DNA from 3 places in the Streptomyces caeni genome. Region 2 is predicted to be linked to each of the others. Evidence: riboswitches for the same ligand, from Rfam matches in the RefSeq annotation. Region 2 holds a riboswitch; each other region holds the start of a gene.
What was found. A riboswitch is a leader RNA that binds a small molecule or an ion and turns the genes downstream of it on or off. The one in region 2 is predicted to bind cyclic di-AMP.
Positions count from the first base shown of each region.

Region 1: it holds a riboswitch for cyclic di-AMP, as region 2 does, so the genes downstream of both, ACFSL4_RS26155 (C40 family peptidase) here and ACFSL4_RS07950 (transglycosylase family protein) in region 2, are expected to answer to the same signal.
Region 3: it holds a riboswitch for cyclic di-AMP, as region 2 does, so the genes downstream of both, ACFSL4_RS10615 (M23 family metallopeptidase) here and ACFSL4_RS07950 (transglycosylase family protein) in region 2, are expected to answer to the same signal.

Region 1 is NZ_JBHUDX010000080.1:13,150-20,185, reverse strand. It holds gene ACFSL4_RS26160 (tellurite resistance/C4-dicarboxylate transporter family protein) at 1-959, opposite strand, end outside; gene ACFSL4_RS26155 (C40 family peptidase) at 1,067-2,236, opposite strand; cyclic di-AMP (ydaO/yuaA leader) riboswitch at 2,245-2,415, opposite strand; gene pcrA (DNA helicase PcrA) at 2,858-5,353, shown strand; gene ACFSL4_RS26145 (M23 family metallopeptidase) at 5,426-7,036, opposite strand, start outside.
Region 2 is NZ_JBHUDX010000020.1:20,966-28,001, forward strand. It holds gene ACFSL4_RS07935 (nucleoside triphosphate pyrophosphohydrolase) at 1-980, shown strand, start outside; gene ACFSL4_RS07940 (cytochrome P450 family protein) at 1,089-2,408, shown strand; gene ACFSL4_RS07945 (transglycosylase family protein) at 2,653-3,582, shown strand; cyclic di-AMP (ydaO/yuaA leader) riboswitch at 3,770-3,936, shown strand; gene ACFSL4_RS07950 (transglycosylase family protein) at 3,941-4,615, shown strand; gene eno (phosphopyruvate hydratase) at 4,930-6,210, shown strand; gene ACFSL4_RS07960 (FtsB family cell division protein) at 6,311-6,790, shown strand; gene ACFSL4_RS07965 (DUF501 domain-containing protein) at 6,819-7,036, shown strand, end outside.
Region 3 is NZ_JBHUDX010000026.1:67,086-74,121, forward strand. It holds gene ACFSL4_RS10600 (DNA gyrase/topoisomerase IV subunit A) at 1-680, opposite strand, end outside; gene ACFSL4_RS10605 (M16 family metallopeptidase) at 1,174-2,547, shown strand; gene ACFSL4_RS10610 (M16 family metallopeptidase) at 2,544-3,932, shown strand; cyclic di-AMP (ydaO/yuaA leader) riboswitch at 4,179-4,325, shown strand; gene ACFSL4_RS10615 (M23 family metallopeptidase) at 4,338-5,090, shown strand; gene ACFSL4_RS10620 (GntR family transcriptional regulator) at 5,288-5,983, shown strand; gene ACFSL4_RS10625 (HPr family phosphocarrier protein) at 6,229-6,510, opposite strand; gene ACFSL4_RS10630 (bifunctional acetate--CoA ligase family protein/GNAT family N-acetyltransferase) at 6,667-7,036, shown strand, end outside.

The DNA of each region.
Region 1 (7,036 bases), on a different contig from region 2:
CTGAGGCTTCGCGTGACGGCGTGGGCGGCTCCCGCGAGGACCGCGCACCAGACGGCCGCCGCGATCCACAGCAGCACCCGGCCGGGGCCGCGCAGCCACGGCGTGCCCAGGGAGGACGCGACGGACAGTGTCGCCACCGCCGTCATGCCCAGCGTGAAGACGGTGGCCCAGCGCGGTGCGTCGTAGCCGAGCCGTGGCCGGAGCGCTTCTGCCACGACCAGCACGCCGTACCAGGCGAAGCTGAGGACGAGGAGGGCGCCGGTGGTGGCCCGCAGGACGCCGTCGTCGTCGTTGCTCCAGAGGTACGGTCCGTGGTGCGCCGCGGCGACGAGCTGGGACCCGGCCAGCGTGGAGATCGCGAGCCCGCCGCCGGCGATCCAGTGGTCTCCGGCACCGGTCAGCAGCTGCCGCGGGTCGAAACGCCACAGCCCCACCAGGTAGAACACCAGTCCGAGCCAGAAGAAGACCAGGGCCAGGTGTGCCGGCCACGCCATGCCCACCGCCGCGGCGATCACCGCCGCGAGCGCCGAGATCCCCTGCGTCGCCACGCACCCGAGGAACACCACCCCGGGCCGGTGCCGCTCCCCCCGCCGCAGGACCGGGTACACCAGGCCCGCCCACAGCGCGACGGCGAGCGCGAGGAGCGCCCCGGCGAGCCGCTGCGCGCCCAGGAGGGACACCCGCGCCCCCAGCACGGTGGTCGCCGCGACCGGGGTGAGCGCGGTCGGGGAGCCCGCCCGGGCCGGCTCCCACGGCCCGCGCAGCCACAGCAGGCGCACGGCGGCGTCGGCGACGAGCCCCAGCCAGGCGGAGCACGCCAGGGCCAGGACGATACGGGAGAGGACCTCGTACCCGGTCAGATGCAGCCCGACCGACAGGATGCCGGTCGCCAGCACGGCGGCACCGGTGGCGGGCGGACGCCGCACCCACCGGGTGCGGAGCGCGGAGGTGCCTGACATGCGCCCGATGCTAGGCACGTACACGGGGGTCGGGTACGGGGCACGCGCGCGGGGAGGCGGAAAACAACCCCACGCGCGCGTGCCGGACGGCATCGGCGGCCACGGCCTCAGGCCGGCCGCACCACACTGTGGATGATCGACGCGCCGTCGTAGTAGATCGACTCCTCGCGCACGTACGCACCGGGCTTGGGGGCGTGGATCATCATGCCGTTGCCGATGTAGATGCCGACGTGGCTGATGTCGTCGTAGAAGAAGATCAGATCACCGGGCCTGGCATCGGCGAGCGAGACGGTCGTACCCGCGTTGACCTGGTCGTAGGTGGTGCGCGGAAGTGTCACCCCGGCGGCCTTCCAGGCGGCCTGGGTCAGGCCCGAGCAGTCGTAGGAGTCGGGCCCGGTCGCACCCCACACATACGGCTTGCCGATCTGTGCGCGGGCGAAGTCGAGCGCCTTGGCCGCCTTCGTCGCGTAGGTGTCCGTGGACGTGGACCCGGAGTCCGTGGACGTGGAAGAGGACCCGGAGGTGCCGGTCGTGGTGCCCGAGGACGACTGCTGCCGGGCGGCCTGCTGCGCCGCCTGCTGCCGCGCCAGCTCCTCCGCCTGACGCTGGGCCTCCTCCTGCTTCTTCTTCTCGATCGCGGCGAGCCGCGCCTTCTCCTCCGCGGTCAGGTCGGACAGCAGCTGCCGCGCGGTGGCGAGCTTCTTCTGGACGTCCGCCTTGGTCGCTCTGAGCTTCTGCTGCGACTCGGTGAGCGTCTGCAGGCTCTTGGCGGCCTCCCGCCGCTTCTGCATCGTCGCGGACTGCTCGGTGACGTACTGGTCGACCGCGTCCTTCTGGCGGCTGGTCAGCCGGTCCATCAGCTGGGTCTGGTCGAAGTAGTCCTGAGGCGAGTCGGCCAGCAGGAAGGTGGCCGTGTCGGGGGCCGCGGCCCCGGTGCGGTACTGCGCCGCGGCGAACGAACCCAGTTCGTCCCGCGCCTCGTTGAGCCTCTGGGTGCGTTCGGCGACGTCGTCGAGGAGTGTGTCGACGCGCTTGCGCTGCTTGGCGGTCTTCTCCTTGGCCGCGTTGTACTCGTCGGTGGCGGACTCGGCCTGGTGGTAGAGCTCGTCGACCTTCTTCTCGACCTCCTCGAGGCTCGGTCTGCCGTCCGTGGAGGGTGCGGCGTTCGCCGTCTGGGAGAGCAGGGCCACGGAGGTGAGGGCCGCCGTCGCGAGGGCGGGAGTCCGTATGCCTGCGATGCGCGTGCCTGAGGGGCGCGCCTTGCGGTGCGGCGCCATGGGAGGCGACTCCTTCCGTACACCGCCTACCGGGTTAGCTGTCGGGTTCGGGCGGGTGGCTTTGGAAGGTGTGCCCTACGGCCGTCCCCCCGAAAGGCGGTTGGCCGATTCACCCCAAGGTCGGTTGGGTCCCCGGCTCCGGCTGCCCACGGGCACACCGGACTCGGCGGGGGCCGCGCGGCCCGGCGACCTTCGCCGGTGGGGGGCGAGCGGCCCGCCCGGAACCGTAGCCAACTGGTGCGGCCCGTGTGAAGGTTGATGTGCGATATGCCCGATACATTTTCGTGACCTTGACCATGGGTGTGGCTCACCGCGGTCAATGGGGAGGGGTCTGCGGTATGTTGGCCGCCTTTCCCCCGGAGTCGGGGCAAGTGGTGCCCCGTGCCCGGTTCCCGGGCGTCGCTCGCGGCCGGGGCGGGAGACGGACGGACTCCGGCGGGACGTCGCCTCCTGTGATGTGACGGGTTCGCAGCGTGATACCCGTCGGGGTGGGGGTCGCGGAAGATCCCCGTACCCGTACCCGTACCCGTACCCGTACCCGTACCCGGATCAGGCTCCGGCGGGACGGACTTCTCGGGGCGGCAACCGGTTGTCGGTGGGGCGGCCTAGACTCGGAGAGCGATGAGCAGCCTCTTTGACGACAGCTTCCTGGCGGACCTCAAGGGCACCCCGGCCCACGAGGAGGAGCCACCGCCGCCCGACGACGATCACGGAGCGGAGCCGGTTCCGGACGATCTGTTCGGTGGACGGTTCGACGTGCCGCCGGACCGCGACCCCTACTACCGCAACGGCGCGCACCGCCCCGCCCTCGACCCGCAGGCGCTGCTGGAGGGGCTGAACGAGAACCAGCGCGCGGCCGTCGTGCACGCCGGCTCCCCCCTGCTCATCGTGGCCGGCGCCGGCTCCGGCAAGACCCGTGTGCTCACGCACCGCATCGCGTATCTGCTGGCCCAGCGGGGCGTGCACCCCGGCCAGATCCTCGCGATCACCTTCACCAACAAGGCCGCGGGCGAGATGAAGGAGCGCGTCGAGCAACTCGTCGGCCCGCGGGCGAACGCGATGTGGGTGATGACCTTCCACAGCGCCTGCGTGCGCATCCTGCGGCGGGAGAGCAAGAAGCTCGGCTTCACGTCCTCCTTCTCGATCTACGACGCCGCGGACAGCAAGCGGCTGATGGCGCTCGTCTGCCGTGACCTGGACCTCGATCCCAAGCGCTTCCCGCCCAAGTCCTTCAGCGCCAAGATCTCCAACCTGAAGAACGAGCTGATCGACGATGAGGACTTCGCCGCCCAGGCCGCCGACGGCTTCGAGAAGACCCTTGCCCAGGCGTACGCGCTGTACCAGTCGCGACTGCGCGAAGCCAACGCGCTCGACTTCGACGACCTGATCATGACGACGGTCAACCTGCTCCGCGCGTTCCCGGACGTCGCCGAGCACTACCGCCGCCGCTTCCGCCACGTGCTCGTCGACGAGTACCAGGACACGAACCACGCCCAGTACGCCCTGGTGCGCGAGCTGGTCGGTCCCGCGGGCGGCGGCCGGCCCGAGGACGTGCCGCCGGGCGAGGACGACCTGCGCCCCGCCGAACTGTGCGTCGTCGGCGACGCCGACCAGTCGATCTACGCCTTCCGCGGCGCGACCATCCGCAACATCCTCCAGTTCGAGGAGGACTACCCGGACGCCACGACGATCCTCCTGGAGCAGAACTACCGCTCCACCCAGACGATCCTCAGCGCCGCCAACGCGGTCATCGAGCGCAACGAGTCCCGCCGCCCCAAGAACCTGTGGACCAACGCGGGCGCGGGCGCGCGGATCACCGGCTATGTGGCCGACACCGAGCACGACGAGGCGCAGTTCGTCGCCGACGAGATCGACCGCCTCACCGACCGGGGCGAGGCGAAGGCGGGCGACGTCGCCGTCTTCTACCGTACGAACGCCCAGTCCCGCGTCTTCGAAGAGGTCTTCATCCGCGTCGGACTGCCCTACAAGGTCGTCGGCGGCGTCCGCTTCTACGAGCGCAAGGAGGTCCGGGACGTCCTGGCGTACCTGCGGGTGCTGGCGAACCCGGAGGACTCCGTGCCGCTGCGGCGGATCCTGAACGTGCCGAAGCGAGGGATCGGCGAGCGCGCCGAAGCGATGATCGACGCCCTGGCCCAGCGGGAGAAGGTCAGCTTTCCGCAGGCGCTGCGCCGCGTCGACGAGGCGTACGGCATGGCCGCGCGCTCGACGAACGCGGTCAAGCGGTTCAACGCGCTGATGGAGGACCTGCGGACGATCGTGGAGTCGGGCGCGGGACCGGCCACGGTCCTGGAGGCTGTCCTCGAACGCACCGGCTACCTGGCGGAGTTGCAGGCATCGACCGATCCCCAGGACGAGACCCGCATCGAGAACCTTCAGGAACTCGCCGCCGTGGCGCTTGAGTTCGAGCAGGAGCGCGGGGAAAGCGAGTCGGGCACGCTGCCCGACTTCCTGGAGAAGGTCGCCCTGGTCGCCGACTCCGACCAGATCCCCGACGACGAGGAGGAGGGGGGCGGCGTCATCACGCTGATGACCCTCCACACCGCCAAGGGCCTCGAATTCCCGGTGGTCTTCCTGACCGGCATGGAGGACGGCGTCTTCCCGCACATGCGCGCGCTCGGCCAGACCAAGGAACTGGAGGAGGAGCGGCGCCTGGCGTACGTCGGCATCACCCGCGCGCGGGAGCGGCTGTACCTCACGAGGTCGGCCCTGCGCAGCGCCTGGGGTCAGCCCTCGTACAACCCGCCCTCGCGTTTCCTGGAGGAGATCCCGGACCAGCACGTGGAGTGGAAGCGGACGAGCGCCCCCTCCGCCCCGGTGCCGGCGGGGCCGCTCTCCGGTGTGGCGGCGTCGCTGTCGTCGACCCGGTCACGGTCCTCGGCCGTGGGCGCGGCCGGCTTCGCCACCCGACGGGGAGGCGCGACGGAGAAGCCCGTGATCTCCCTGACGGTCGGCGACCGCGTCACGCACGACCAGTTCGGCCTGGGCACGGTGGTCGGGGTGAAGGGCACGGGGTCGAACGCGGAGGCGACGATCGACTTCGGCGACACGAAGCCGAAGCGGCTTCTGCTGCGGTATGCGCCGGTGGAGAAGCTGTAGTTCGCGGTACTGCTCGGTGCCGGGCCGGGCGGGCCGTCGGTGGGGCCCGGCGGCAGGCCCGCCGATCATCCGTCAGGTCGGGTCCAGCCCGTGGCTGCGCAGCCAGGGAAGCGGGTCTATCGCGGCGCCTCCGCCCGGCCGTACCTCGAAGTGCAGGTGCGGCCCGGTCGAGTTGCCGGAGTTGCCGGAGTACGCGATGGGCTGGCCGGCCTTGACGACGGTGCCCGATGAGACCCGGTAGCTGGAGAGATGGCAGTACCACGTCTCCGTGCCGTCCTTCGCGGTCACGATCATCATGTTCCCGTAGGCGCTGTTCCACTGGGTGCGGACCGTGCCGTCGGTGGCGGCCATCACGGTGGTGCCGTACGAGACCGGGAAGTCGATGCCGGTGTGCACGGACATCCAGTTGACGCCGGCCTGGCCGAAGTAGGCGCTGAGCCCCTTCTGCAGGACCGGCAGCGCGAACTTCGGACGCAGCCGCTCCTTGCGGGCCGCCTCTTCAGCCGCCTTCTTCTTCTCGGCCGCCTGCTGGGCCTTGAGGTCGATACGCTCCTGCGTGCGACTCGCCCGGTCCGCGAAGTCGTGCGCGCCCGCGGAGAGGCCCTCGAGCTGGGAGTCCAGCTTGTTGTTGGCGGCGGACGGTTTCACCGCCGTCGTGTCGGACGCGCTCGCCGTGGTCTCCTTGCCGTCGTCCCCGCCCAAGTCGACGGTCGCGGCAGCGATTCCGGCGACCCCCATCACGCACATCGAGGGCACCGCGACCGTCAGCAGCGCGGAACGCTTCGCCGGGCTGCGGCGCCGGGAACGGTTCGCGGTCCGGGAGGCGGAGCGCGGGGCCGGGACGAAGGCGACCTCTTCCTGGTCGTCGAGCAGGAGGGGCGCCTCGGCGGGCGTCTCGTGGTCGGGCCCCGACACCTCGTCCGAAGCGGCGACGTGCTCGTACGGGCACTGCTCGAAGGAGTCGAAGGACTCGAAGGAGTCGAAGGACTCGGGGGCGTCCTGCTCGAAGGTCGCCGTCGCGGTGGCCGCGGCCTGCCGGTCCTGAGTCTCCTGCTGCTCGGCGGTGCCGGCCGAGTTCCACTGCGTGGCGTCGTAGGCGCCCGTGTCGAATGCCTGCGTGCCCCACTCCCACTGCTGGGTCTGCTCCGGCCACCGGCCGGCCTCGGTCCATGCCTGCGCGTCCCACTGGCCGGTGGCGTCGGGGGCCGCGGCCTGCGCCGGGACGCCCGCGAACTGCTGGTAGCCGGCCGCCCAGGCGGTCGTGTCATGGGATCCGGTGTCGTACGGGGCGTGGTGCTGGGCGGTGTACGGGTCGCAGGTCACCGTCTGGTGGCTGCCCGTGCCGAGGGTGGCGTGACCGCCGGTGGACCACTGGGTGGCGTCGTACGCGCCGGTCGAGCCGCCGCCCGGGAGATCGCCGAAGAGGGGGTCGGTCACGAAAGCAGCCGTCGGGGCAGCGGTGCCGAACGCGCTCGCAGAGGGGTCGGCGTAGGTCGTGAACTCACCGTAGTGGCCGTCCTGGAGACCGTGCGACGCGTAGTGTGTCGAGGCGGCATCGGAGGCCGGAGCCGGGGGGCTTGCGGTCCCCGACGGGTGACGGTCGTTCACCAACTTCTCTTTCGCCTCGACAACAGGGGCTGGCAGAGCAGTGCGGCGACTGTACCCGGCGGTACGCGGGCGCGA
Region 2 (7,036 bases):
TCCCCGCGTCCGGCGCGGCCGCCGCGGCCCCCGGCCGTATCGTCCTGCTCACCACCAGCCACCGGGTCGCGCCCGGCCTGCTGTCCTGGCCCGCCTGGCAGGCGCTGCACGGCGCCGACCGGGTCCTGTGCGCGGACGGCGCGCACCCGCAGCTGCCCTATCTGCGTGAGGCGGGCATCACCGTCGAGGAGGCCGCCCCGACCGCGCGGGAGCTGGTCGACGCCTGCGACGGCGGCCGCACGGTGGTCGTGGTCGCGACCGGTGAGGGCGAGCCCCGACTCACCGACGGCCTGGCCGGGCTGGCGGGCTCGGGCAGGGTCCGGATGCCGGAGCTGGAGCTGCTCCCCGCGTCCTACGACCTGCCCGGCGCCCGCCTCCTCGACCTGGTGCAGGTCATGGACCGCATCCGCGCCGAGTGCCCCTGGTCCTCCCGGCAGACCCACGAGGGCCTGGCCAAGTACGGCATCGAGGAGGCGTACGAGCTGGTCGAGGCCATCGAGGCGGGCGACCGCGACGAGCTGCGCGAGGAGCTCGGAGACGTCCTGCTCCAGGTCGTCTTCCACGCCCGGATAGCCGAGGAGGACCCGGACGCCCCCTTCTCCGTCGACGACGTGGCGGGTGGCATCGTCACCAAGCTGATCCACCGCCACCCGCACGTGTTCGGCGACGAGACCGCGACGACGCCGGAAGAGGTCAAGGAGCACTGGCTGCGCACCAAGGCGGTCGAGAAGCAGCGCACATCGGTGACGGAGGGCATCCCCCTGGGACAGCCGGGCCTCGCCCTGGCGGCGAAGCTCGCCTCACGGGTGCGGACGGCGGGCCTCGACGTCCCGCTGCCCCGGGGCGAGGGGATCGGCTACGAACTGCTCGCCCTGGCGGTGCGCGCGGAGACGGAGGGTGTGGACCCGGAGGCGGCTCTGCGGGCGGCGGGGCGGGCGTACCGGGACGCGATCCGGGCGGTGGAGAGCGGGGCTGAGTGACGCCGGGGCCCGGGGCCCGGGCCCCGGGCAGGGGGCAGGGGCGGTGTGACCCGGGGCCGTGGCCCGGCCCCTCGCCGGGCGGTCCGACCCGCCGGATACCGTCGGGGAGTGACCACCCAGCCCCAGCCACCCGCCGCCGGCCCCGGTCCTGACCCCGGACTCTTCACCTGGGAGTTCGCCGCCGACCCGTACCCCGCCTACGCCTGGCTCCGCGAGCACGCCCCCGTGTACCGGACCAGGCTGCCGAGCGGTGTGGAGGCATGGCTGGTCACCCGTTACGCCGATGCCCGGCAGGCCCTCGCCGACCAGCGGCTCAGCAAGAACCCGGTGCACCACGACGAGCCCGCGCACGCCAAGGGCAGGACCGGCATCCCCGGCGAGCGCAAGGCCGAGTTGATGACGCATCTGCTCAATATCGACCCGCCGGACCACACCCGGCTGCGCCGGCTCGTCTCCAAGGCGTTCACCCCCCGTCGCGTCGCCGAGTTCGCGCCCCGCGTGCAGGAACTGACCGACCGGCTCATCGACGGCTTCGCGGGCCGCGGACGCGCCGACCTCATCCACGACTTCGCCTTCCCGCTCCCCATCTACGCCATCTGCGACATGCTCGGCGTCCCCCGCGAGGACCAGGACGACTTCCGGGACTGGGCGGCGATGATGATCCGTCACGGAAGAGGGCCTCGGGGCGGGGTCGCACGCTCCGTCAAGAAGATGCGCGGCTACCTCGCGGACCTCATCCACCGCAAGCGCCAGGCCCTCCCCGTCACGCCGGACCCTGGTGAGGACCTCATCTCCGGGCTCATCCGCGCCTTTGACCACGGCGAGCACCTCACCGAGAACGAGGCCGCCGCCATGGCGTTCATCCTGCTGTTCGCCGGGTTCGAGACCACCGTCAACCTCATCGGCAACGGGACGTACGCCCTCCTCACCCATCCCGCACAGCGGGCCCGCCTCCAGGCGTCCCTGGCCCGTCACGAACGGGACCTGCTCGCCACGGGTGTCGAGGAACTCCTGCGCTACGACGGTCCGGTGGAGCTGGCGACCTGGCGGTTCGCCACGCGGCCGGTCACCATCGGGGGGCAGCACATCGCCCCCGGCGACCCCGTCCTCGTCGTCCTCGCCGCCGCCGACCGGGATCCGGAGCGGTTCGCCGACCCCGACGCCCTCGACCTCTCCCGCCGCGACAACCAGCACCTCGGATACGGGCACGGCATCCACTACTGTCTCGGCGCCCCCCTCGCGCGACTGGAGGGACAGACCGCGCTTGCGACGCTCCTCACCCGCCTCCCGGACCTGCGACTCGCCGCGGATCCCGCGGATCTGCGCTGGCGGGGCGGGCTCATCATGCGCGGACTGCGCACGCTGCCCGTGGAGTTCACCCCGCAGCCCGACACAGGCCACGGCAGCCGCGAAGGCCGCTCCTCATGACGTGGCGAACACGCCGACGGCCACTGGGAAGCTGACTGCTCCTCAACTCTGTGATGTCCACGTGATCTGCGCTGCATTGACTTGTGACAGGCGTTCGAGTCCCGATACGTTCACGCGCAACACGGCGGTGCACCACGGCCGCCGCGTTGGTCGCTGCTGTCACGTGAAAGGCAACCGCATGCTCTCCGGGACCGGTCGTCACCGTCGCCCCCGTCAGGCTCCGGCTCTCCTCGTCGCGGCGGGAGTGACCGGATCAGCGATCGCGATCCCGCTCCTCGGCGCCACCGGTGCGAGCGCGGCCAGCGGCACGACCTGGGACCGGGTCGCGGAGTGCGAGAGCGGCGGATCCTGGAGCGCCGACACCGGCAACGGCCGCTTCGGCGGACTTCAGATGTCGCAGGACGACTGGGACGCCCACGGCGGCCTGGACTACGCCCCGCGCCCCGACCAGGCCAGCCGCTCGCAGCAGATCGCCGTCGCCGAGAAGATCCTCGCCGACCGGGGCGTCTCCGTGTGGCCGGGCTGCGGCCTGCTCTCAGGCCTGGACAAGGACCCGGCCGCCGCCCGGGTCGACACGGGGGTCGCCGGCGACGCGTCCGGCGGCGGTTCGGCCTCGGGCTCCGGTGCCGACTCCGGCCTGTCCGAGTCGCCCATATCGGGTGGCTCTTCGGTATCTTCCTCCCCTTCTCCCTCTTCGTCCCCTTCCGCGGCTTCGACCGCCGATTCCGGTAAGAGCAAGGCGAATGCGAGTGAATCCGGCGATCGCGTCGATTCCGGTGACTCGGCGGCCGGTGCGGCGAACGGTGATGACTCGGACAAGTCCGATCGGAATGGGGCCTCTTCGGGTGCCGGGGAGTCCGGGGACTCCGGTGCGGGCCGCCATCGCGGTGGCAGTACCGAGGGGAGTGCCCCGGACGGCCGGACCGGTGACGTGGCCGGCCGTCATGCCTCGCGCGACTCGTCCGTGCCGCTGTCCGCCGACGGCGGCTCGTACACCGTCCGTCCCGGGGACAGCCTGTCGGGCATCGCCGACTCCCTTGACCTCACCGGCGGGTGGACGGCGCTGTATGACGCGAACAAGCAGACGGTCGGTACCGATCCCGACCTCATCCTCCCCGGTCAGAGCCTTGCGCTCGATGTCGACGGGGCGGCGGGCAGTCCTGAACTGCCGTAGCGGAGATGGTGGTTCACATCCCACTTCACGCGGTATGTCCCGTTTGGTGAAAGTGAGAGATGGGTCTCACTCGCCCTGATCGGCTTTGAAATTCGGTGGATCGACTGCTTACGGTCTTGCCGCTCGCTCCAGCGGGCTCCCATGGCCGCCACGCCGAATCCTGCCGGCGGCCGTACGGAAACAGTCGTCGCGTCAAGCGCCGTAGGCAGGAGCGGGGGACCCAAGGTAAGTGCCGTGCCCGGACGTTGACCGGGAACGGCTTGGGGTGAAGCCGCGCGCCCTGACGAGCGCGGCCGGGCAACTCAACCGGCCCGAACCCGACAGCTCACCTCGCAGGCGTCGGTGAGGGGAACGAACCATGCTGTGTTCCGGCAACGGCAAGCACCGCCGCCCGTCCAAAACCGCCCGTGTCATCGCGCTCGCCGGCGTCACCGGCGCCGCCGTCGCCGCCCCGCTGCTCGCGGCCGGCAACGCCTCGGCCGCCACCGCCGCCGAGTGGGACGCCGTCGCCCGGTGCGAGTCCGGCGGCAACTGGTCCATCAACACCGGCAACGGTTTCTACGGTGGCCTGCAGTTCACCAACTCCACGTGGGCCGCGTTCGGCGGCACCGCCTACGCCCCGCGCGCCGACCTGGCCACCAAGGCGCAGCAGATAGCCATCGCCGAGAAGGTCCTCGCGGGCCAGGGCAAGGGCGCCTGGCCGGTCTGCGGCAAGGGCCTGTCCAGCACCCCCTACAGCGGCGCCGTGAGCGGCGGCTCGTCGAGCGCCGCCAAGCCCGCCACCCGCCCGGCCACGCAGCAGTCCTCCCGGTCGGCCGCGCGCCCGGCCGCTCCGAAGGCCGCCACCACCCCGGCCGCCCCGAAGGTCGAGAAGGGCAACGGCGAGTACACGGTGGTCAAGGGTGACACCCTCAGCGGCATCGCCGCCGAGCATCACATCAAGGGCGGCTGGCCGAAGCTGTTCCAGCTGAACAAGGGCGTCGTCAAGGATGCCGACCTCATCTACCCGGGCCAGCGGCTGCACCTGAAGTGACGGCCGTCCGGCAGCCGGAGCGCAGGCCCCCGCAGGCGCGGCCCCCACAGCGGAGGTCGCGTGAGGACCGCCCCGCCCCACAGGCTCCCCGCTCCGGTGCGTTTTCCCCCGAACGCACCGGAGCGGGGTTTTTTGCCCGTGTGCCCGTGACGTTCGCCGCCTCTCCTCCCAGGCCCTTTGTTCCGTGCGGAAACAATGTGTACCGTCACTCTGTCCACGGGACGGTCGGTCGGCTTCCGGCATCCCGGGGACGGTTAGTCTCTAGTCGCAAGGTGCCCCGCACTCTCAGCGTCACATCCACGAAGGAGATGCTCGTGCCGTCCATCGACGTCGTCGTAGCCCGGGAAATCCTGGACTCCCGAGGCAACCCCACGGTCGAGGTCGAGGTCGGCCTCGACGACGGCAGCACGGGTCGTGCCGCCGTTCCGTCCGGCGCCTCCACCGGCGCCTTCGAGGCCATCGAGCTGCGCGACGGCGACCCGAACCGGTACCAGGGCAAGGGCGTCGAGAAGGCCGTTCTCGCGGTCATCGAGCAGATCGGCCCGGAGCTGGTCGGCTACGACGCCACCGAGCAGCGCCTGATCGACCAGGCCATGTTCGACCTGGACGCCACCGACAACAAGGGTTCCCTCGGCGCCAACGCCATCCTCGGCGTCTCCCTCGCCGTCGCGCACGCCGCCTCCGAGGCCAGCGACCTGCCGCTGTTCCGCTACCTGGGCGGCCCGAACGCGCACCTGCTGCCGGTGCCGATGATGAACATCCTCAACGGTGGCTCGCACGCCGACTCCAACGTGGACATCCAGGAGTTCATGATCGCCCCGATCGGCGCGGAGTCCTTCTCCGAGGCCCTGCGCTGGGGCGCCGAGGTCTACCACACCCTCAAGAAGGTGCTGAAGAACAAGGGCCTGTCCACCGGCCTGGGCGACGAGGGCGGCTTCGCCCCGAACCTCGGCTCCAACCGCGAGGCCCTCGACCTCATCCTGGAGGCGATCAAGGAGGCGGGCTACGCCCCCGGCCAGCAGATCGCCCTCGCCCTCGACGTCGCCGCCTCCGAGTTCCACAAGGACGGCAAGTACCTCTTCGAGGGCAAGGAGCGCTCCGCCGCCGAGATGACGGAGTACTACGAGGAGCTCGTCGCGGCCTACCCGCTGGTCTCCATCGAGGATCCGCTGTTCGAGGACGACTGGGCCGGCTGGAAGGTCATCACCGACAGGATCGGCGACAAGGTCCAGCTCGTCGGCGACGACCTGTTCGTCACCAACCCGGAGCGCCTGGCCCGCGGGATCGAGGAGGGCACCGCCAACGCGCTGCTCGTCAAGGTCAACCAGATCGGCTCGCTGACCGAGACCCTGGACGCCGTCGAGCTGGCCCAGCGCAACGGCTTCAAGTGCATGATGTCCCACCGCTCCGGCGAGACCGAGGACGTCACCATCGCCGACCTGGCCGTCGCCACCAACTGCGGCCAGATCAAGACCGGTGCCCCGGCCCGCTCCGAGCGCGTGGCCAAGTACAACCAGCTGCTGCGCATCGAGGAGATCCTCGACGACGCCGCGGTCTACGCCGGCCGCAGCGCCTTCCCGCGCTTCAAGGGCTGAGCGACCAGGGCAACGCCTTAGCCAGTCGTCCGTACGTCCCCGTACTCGGTCCCGTACCGTGTGCGGGGACGTACGCACGTGTGAAGGGGAGGCGGGAGAGATGGCCGTGAAGGACCGCGACCGGTTCTCCACAGCGACCAGGCTGAGGCTGCTCGGCGAGCAGACGGCGGCCCGGGTCTACCGCTCCCAGAGCAGACGGCAGGCCCGCCGCTCCCGGCTCACCGGCCGGGCCGCCCTGCTCGCACTCGTCCTGTGCTCGCTGATCGTGGCGCTCGCCTACCCGATGCGGCAGTACGTCTCCCAGCGTGCGGACATCGCCGATCTGGAGCGGCAGCAGGAGCAGGCCCGCCGGCGGGTCGAGCAACTGCGCGACCTCAAGGCCCGCTGGCAGGACGACGCGTACGCGGAGCAGCAGATCCGGCAGCGGCTGCACTATGTGATGCCGGGGGAGACCGGGTACGTCGTGATCGACCCGCACCCGGCCGAGCGGTCGCACACGGACCGGACGAGGTCCCTGCGCCCCTGGTACGCCAACATCTGGTTCGGCGTCGACAAGTCCGACGCGTCGTCCGGCAAGTGATACCGAGAAAGACAGCCTGAAAGCAGCCATGGAAATCCCTCCGCCGCCCACCCCGCGCACCGAGCCCACGGACGCGGACGTCCAGTCCGTCACGCAGCAGCTCGGGCGCCCGCCGCGCGGGCTGCGCGCGATCGCGCACCGGTGCCCGTGCGGGCAGCCGGACGTCGTGGAGACGGCGCCGCGGCTCCCCGACGGGACACCGTTCCCGACGACGTACTACCTGACGTGCCCGCGCGCCGCCTCCGC
Region 3 (7,036 bases), on a different contig from region 2:
GGTCCCGGGACGTGCTTCATCAGGGCGTCCAGGTCCGCGTTCGGATGCCTGATCAGGTGGCGGGCGGCCGCGATCACCTCGCGCAGGTTGTGCGGCGGCATGTTCGTGGCCATGCCGACCGCGATGCCCGACGCGCCGTTCACCAGGAGGTTCGGGAAGGCGGCCGGGAGGGCCTCGGGCTCCTGCTCCTGACCGTCGTAGTTGGGTGAGAAGTCGACGGTGTCCTCGTCGATCGACTCGGTCATCAGGCTTGTGGCCTCGGCCATACGGCACTCGGTGTACCGCATGGCGGCCGGCGGGTCATCGTTGCCCAGCGAGCCGAAGTTGCCGTGGCCGTCGACCAGCGGGACGCGCATGGAGAAGGGCTGTGCCATGCGCACCAGGGCGTCGTAGATGGACGCGTCGCCGTGCGGGTGCAGTTTGCCCATGACCTCGCCGACGACACGGGCGCACTTCACATAGCCGCGGTCGGGGCGCAGACCCATCTCGTTCATCTGGTACACGATCCGCCGGTGCACCGGCTTGAGGCCGTCGCGGGCGTCCGGCAGGGCCCTGGAGTAGATGACCGAGTACGCGTACTCGAGGTAGGAGCCCTTCATCTCGTCGACGACGTCGATGTCGAGGATCTTCTCCTCGTACGAGTCGCCGGGCGGCGGGGTCCTCGTGCTGCGGCGGGCCATTGCTGCCGGCTCCTTCACAGTTCTGCGCTGGGCATGAACGGAATCTGACGCGGACCATTGTGGACCGCCGCACCGACAACGTGTGACCGGCTCCCCCGGGAGCCCCGGGCCGGGGGGCCCCGCACGGAGCCCACGGCCGCCGGGGATCCGGTGCCGACGGCGGCGCACCCGCCCGTCCCGGCGCCCCGCGGAAGCAGCCGCGGGACGGTCGCGCCCGTGGCCCTCTGCCGCCCGTGGTCCCCTGCTGCCCGGCGGTCCGCCGTCCGGGGTTCGGCGTCCCGGTCTGCCGTCCGGGGTCCGGCGTCCGGACGACGGCAACCGGTGCCCGCGCCGCGTCAACCGTGTGCTCGTCCTCCACCCCCCGTAATCCTGGTCTCGCTCTCGGCGTACGGCGCACGGGAACTTGGCCACCCGCGCGCACGCTTGCATACAGTGACAGGACCGGCAGGAAACCGCGGTTTCCCCGACAGTTTCCGCGATCGAAGGGACGTACATGCCCATGGGTCACACGGCCACAGCCGAGGCAGGCTCCGGCGGCCTGACAGCGACCGAGCACCGCCTGTCCAACGGCCTGCGCGTGGTGCTCTCCGAGGACCACCTGACCCCGGTCGCGGCGGTGTGCCTCTGGTACGACGTCGGCTCGCGCCACGAGGTCCGGGGCCGCACCGGCCTCGCCCACCTCTTCGAGCACCTGATGTTCCAGGGCTCGGCCCAGGTCAGGGGCAACGGCCACTTCGAGCTGGTGCAGGGCGCCGGCGGTTCGCTCAACGGTACGACGAGCTTCGAGCGCACCAACTACTTCGAGACCATGCCGGCCCACCAGCTGGAGCTCGCCCTGTGGCTGGAGGCCGACCGCATGGGCTCGCTGCTCGCCGCCCTCGACGACGAGTCCATGGAGAACCAGCGGGACGTCGTGAAGAACGAGCGCCGCCAGCGCTACGACAACGTCCCCTACGGCACCGCCTTCGAGAAACTGACCGCGCTCGCCTACCCGGAGGGCCACCCCTACCACCACACGCCGATCGGGTCGATGGCGGACCTGGACGCGGCCACCCTGGAGGACGCGCGGGAGTTCTTCCGCACCTACTACGCGCCCAACAACGCCGTCCTGTCCGTCGTCGGCGACATCGACCCGCGGCAGACCCTCGCCTGGGTGGAGAAGTACTTCGGGTCCATCCCCGCGCACGACGGCAAGCCCGCGCCCCGCGACGGCTCGCTGCCGGACATCATCGGCTCGCAGCTGCGTGAGGTCGTCGAGGAGGAGGTCCCGGCGCGTGCCCTGATGGCCGCCTACCGGCTGCCGAACGACGGCACGCGCGCGTGCGACGCGGCCGACCTCGCGCTCACCGTCCTCGGCGGCGGTGAGTCCTCCCGCCTCTACAACCGGCTGGTACGGCGGGACCGCACCGCGGTCGCCGCCGGGTTCGGTTTGCTGCGGCTGGCCGGAGCGCCGTCCCTGGGCTGGCTCGATGTGAAGACCTCCGGCGACGTAGAGGTGCCCGTCATCGAGGCGGCCATCGACGAGGAGCTCGCCCGGTTCGCCGAGCAGGGCCCCACGGCCGAGGAAATGGAGCGCGCCCAGGCCCAGTTGGAGCGTGAGTGGCTGGACCGACTCGGCACGGTCGCGGGCCGCGCCGACGAACTGTGCCGCTACGCCGTGCTCTTCGGCGACCCCCAGCTCGCCCTGACCGCCGTCCAGCGCGTGCTCGACGTCACCGCGGAGGAGGTGCAGGCGGTCGCCCAGACCCGGCTGCGCCCCGACAACCGCGCGGTGCTCGTGTACGAGCCGGTCGCGGCCGAGGCCGAGGAAGCCGCTGAAAGCACTGCCCTCGAAGGCAACCGCAACGACGAGGAGTCGCAGAAGTGACCGAGCTCGCGACCATGGACTTCCACCCGCAGCCCCAGCCCGGCGAGGCCAGGCCGTGGGCGTTCCCGGCCCCCGGGCGCGGCACGCTCGACAACGGCATGACGGTGCTGCGCTGCCACCGCCCCGGCCAGCAGGTCGTCGCCGTCGAGGTGCTCCTCGACGCGCCCCTGGACGCCGAGCCGGCCGGTCTCGACGGCGTCGCCACGATCATGGCGCGCGCCTTCTCCGAGGGCACAGACAAGCACTCCGCCGAGGAGTTCGCGGCCGAGCTGGAGCGCTGCGGCGCCACCCTCGACGCGCACGCCGACCACCCCGGCGTCCGCCTCTCCCTCGAAGTGCCCGTCTCCCGCCTCCCGAAGGCGCTCGGGCTGCTCGCCGACGCCCTGAGGTCGCCGGCGTTCGCGGACAGCGAGGTCGAGCGCCTGGTGCGCAACCGCCTCGACGAGATCCCGCACGAGACCGCCAACCCGGCCCGTCGCGCCGCCAAGGAACTGTCCAGGCAGCTGTTCCCCGCGGCCTCGCGCATGTCGCGCCCGCGCCAGGGCACCGAGGAGACGGTCGAGCGCATCGACTCCGCGGCCGTCCGCGCCTTCTACGAGCGGCACGTACGGCCCGCGACGGCCACCGCCGTCGTGGTCGGCGACCTCACCGGGGTCGACCTGGACGCGCTGCTCGGCGAGACGCTCGGCGCCTGGACGGGGGAGCCCGCCAAACCGCGCCCGGTGCCGCCGGTGACCGCCGACGACACCGGCCGGGTGATCATCGTGGATCGCCCCGGCGCCGTCCAGACGCAACTGCTCATCGGCCGCGTCGGTGCCGACCGCCACGATCGCGTGTGGCCCGCGCAGGTGCTCGGCACGTACTGCCTCGGCGGCACCCTCACCTCCCGCCTGGACCGCGTCCTGCGCGAGGAGAAGGGCTACACCTACGGTGTGCGGGCGTTCGGCCAGGTGCTGCGCTCCGCGCCGGACGGCACCGGTGCCGCGATGCTGGCCATCAGCGGCTCCGTCGACACGCCCAACACCGGCCCGGCGCTCGACGACCTGTGGAAGGTGCTGCGCACCCTCGCCGCCGAGGGGCTGACGGACGCCGAACGCGATGTCGCCGTGCAGAACCTGGTGGGGGTGGCGCCGCTCAAGTTCGAGACCGCGGCGGCCGTCGCGAGCACGCTCGCCGACCAGGTCGAGCAGCACCTTCCGGACGGCTACCAGGCGGCGCTGTATCAGGCGCTCGCCGCCACGGGCACGGTGGAGGCCACGGCCGCGGTCGTGAGCGCCTTCCCGGTGGACCGTCTGGTGACCGTCCTGGTGGGCGACGCCGCGAAGATCGCGGAGCCGGTCAGGGCGCTCGGCATCGGTGAAGTGAGCGTCGTAGCGGCCGAGTAGAACGGCGGGCACGCGCGCGTGCAGCCATGAGGGGACACGCGCGCACGGCAGCGGTGTCCGAGGGGCCCCGGTGACCACACAGTCACCGGGGCCCTGCCGTCGGAGATTTGTCCGCATTGCCATGGAGGCTGCCCTTCTGCCCTGTGGGATGCGCTACAAATCCCCTGCTCGGTTTGTCGCGGGAATCGGGGCCCGCTTAGCGTCTGCCCGGCTGTCCGTCAGGCAGTAGGCCGCGTCCGCGGCACCGGACAGTCATCGCCGAGTCCCCGCACGGCGCGAGCCAGGGGAGCCGGGGACCCACCGCAGTCCCTGGGGTGAATCGGGTCCTGCCCGTAGGAGACCTTCCTGCTCCGAACCCGTCAGCTAACCCGGTAGGCGAGAGGGAAGGAAAGGACCAGTCACTTCATGGCGTTCACCTGCGCCACCGGGAAGCACCGCCGTCCGAGCCGCGTGAAGCGCACGACCACGAACGCCATGGGCGTCGCGGCGCTCACCACCACCGGTGTCATCGGCACCCTGTCCGCCCCCGCGCTCGCGGCCGGCAACCCCGTCGAGCAGACCGGACTGATGCAGGCCGTCATGCTCGGCCACTCGGTCGCCGAGAAGATCGACGCCCAGGCCGCCGCCCAGAAGCAGGCCGCCGAGCACAAGAAGGCCGAGGAGGCCGCGCGCAGGAGGGCCGCGGAGAAGGCCGCGAAGGAGCGCGCGGCCAAGGAGCGCGCCGCCCGTGAGGCCGAGCGCAGGCGCCTGACCGCGTACGTGGCGCCGGTCTACGGCTCGTACGTCTCCACCGGTTACCGCACCGGCGGCTCCCTGTGGTCCTCCGGCACCCACACCGGCATCGACTTCCACGCCGCCACGGGTACGCCCGTGCACGCGGTCGGCGCCGGTACCGTCGTCGAGGCGGGCTGGGCCGGCGCGTACGGCAACCAGATCGTCATCAGGATGAACGACGGCACCTACACGCAGTACGGCCATCTGTCGTCCATCGGTGTCTCTGTGGGCCAGCGGGTCACCCCCGGCCGGCAGATAGCCCTCTCCGGGGCCACCGGCAACGTGACCGGGCCGCATCTGCACTTCGAGGCCCGTACGAGCCCGGAGTACGGCTCGGACATCAACCCCGTCGCCTACCTCCGGGCGCACGGTGTGAACGTCTGACCGCGCGCCCCGGAAGGGGTGCGGGTGCCCGATGGCCCCGGCCGGCGAGCCGGGGTCATCGTCGTTTCCAAGAGCGGCTGTCCAAAAAATATACATGGATTCCGGCCCGCCGTCGGAAATTCCGGCCGACTGCAATAGAGTCGGTTGAACACGCGTCAATCGGCGACGTTTCACGGGGATTAAGGCGGAGGTCGGACATGCGTATTCCGGCGCACTCGGTATGCACGGCGATCCGTGATGACATCGTCGCGGGTGTCTACGAGCGGGGCAGCCGGCTCACCGAGGAACTCCTCGCACGTCGCTACGGTGTCTCGCGCGTCCCCGTGCGCGAGGCCCTGCGCACGCTGGAGGCCGAGGGCTTCGTCGTCACCCGCAGGCACGCCGGCGCGTGCGTGGCGGAACCCACCGAGCGGGAGGCCGCCGACCTCCTGGAGATGCGGATGCTGCTGGAGCCGCTCGGGGCCGCGCGGGCCGCCCAGCGGCGCACCGAGGCCCATCTGAAGGTGCTGCGGGGGCTGGTCAGGCTGGGGCAGGAGCGGGCCAGGAAGGGCAGCAGCGACGATCTGCGCTCACTGGGCGGCTGGTTCCACGAGACGCTCGCACAGGCATGCGGGAGCCCGGCGCTGACGTCGACGCTCGCCCAACTGCGGCACAAGATCGCCTGGATGTACACGGTGGAGGCGCCGGCCAGCCCCGTGGAGTCCTGGGCGGAACACGGCGGCATCGTCGACGCCGTCGCGCGTGGGGACGGCGAGCGGGCGCGGGCCCTCACGGCGCTGCACACCGAGCGTGCGACCGCCGCGCACCGCCTCCGCTTCCCGGGCACGGGAGACCGGACGGACCGTGTGAGGACTTCGCAACAAGCCGTAAACATCTCAGGACTGCGGAATTAACACGGGCGCCGTATACAAAGAGAGTGATATTCGGCGGGTCCTATTTCGGCTGCCCGTTTTTCGCGTGTCGCGGAAAAACCAAGTGTGCGATTCGTGCGTGGCTCGCGGATTTTTTGCGCACCCTGCGGAATGTGCCGTGCGCGGTGGTGCCGGCGGTGCGGTTCGCGGCCTTCGGGGCGGACGCGTCGTAGCCGCGTCCGCCCCGAAGGCCGACGCGGCTTTGACGCGCCGCGGGGAGTGAAGGGTCAGACGGTCTCGGGAAGCTCCTCCAGCCCCTCGGCGACCAGCTTGGCCAGGCGGTCCAGCGCGGCGTCCGCACCCTCCGCCTCGGAGGCGAGCACGACCTCCTCGCCGCCCTGGGCGCCCAGACCGAGAACCGCCAGCATGGACGCGGCGTTGACGGGGTTGCCGCCGGCCTTGGCGATCGTCACGGGGACGCCGGAGGCCGTGGCCGCCCGGACGAAGATGGAGGCGGGGCGGGCGTGGAGGCCCTCGGCCCAGCCGACGTTGACGCGGCGCTCAGCCATGTGTTGCTGCCCTTCAGGTGTCAATGTTGTCTAGACCAGTTTCCCATACCGTGAGGTGCGCCCGGAAGGGGCGCCGGTCGTGTCCGGAGCGGCCCCGGACCGGTTCCCCCAGACTGCCTCGCGCCGTTGTCACACGCGAGCCTTACTCTGGGGCCCATGCAGATCGCGTCGGACCGGCACGAGTATCCCGCCCACTGGGAGGCCGATGTGGTGCTGCGCGACGGCGGCACCGCGCGCATCCGGCCCATCACCGCCGACGACGCCGAGCGCCTCGTCAGCTTCTACGAGCAGGTCTCGGACGAGTCGAAGTACTACCGCTTCTTCGCGCCGTACCCCCGCCTGTCCGCCAAGGACGTCCACCGCTTCACCCACCACGACTTCGTGGACCGGGTGGGACTCGCGGCGACGGTGGCGGGCGAGTTCATCGCAACCGTGCGGTACGACCGCATCGGCGCCGACGGCCGGCCCGCCTCGGGGCAGGCCGACGAGGCCGAGGTCGCCTTCCTGGTCCAGGACGCGCACCAGG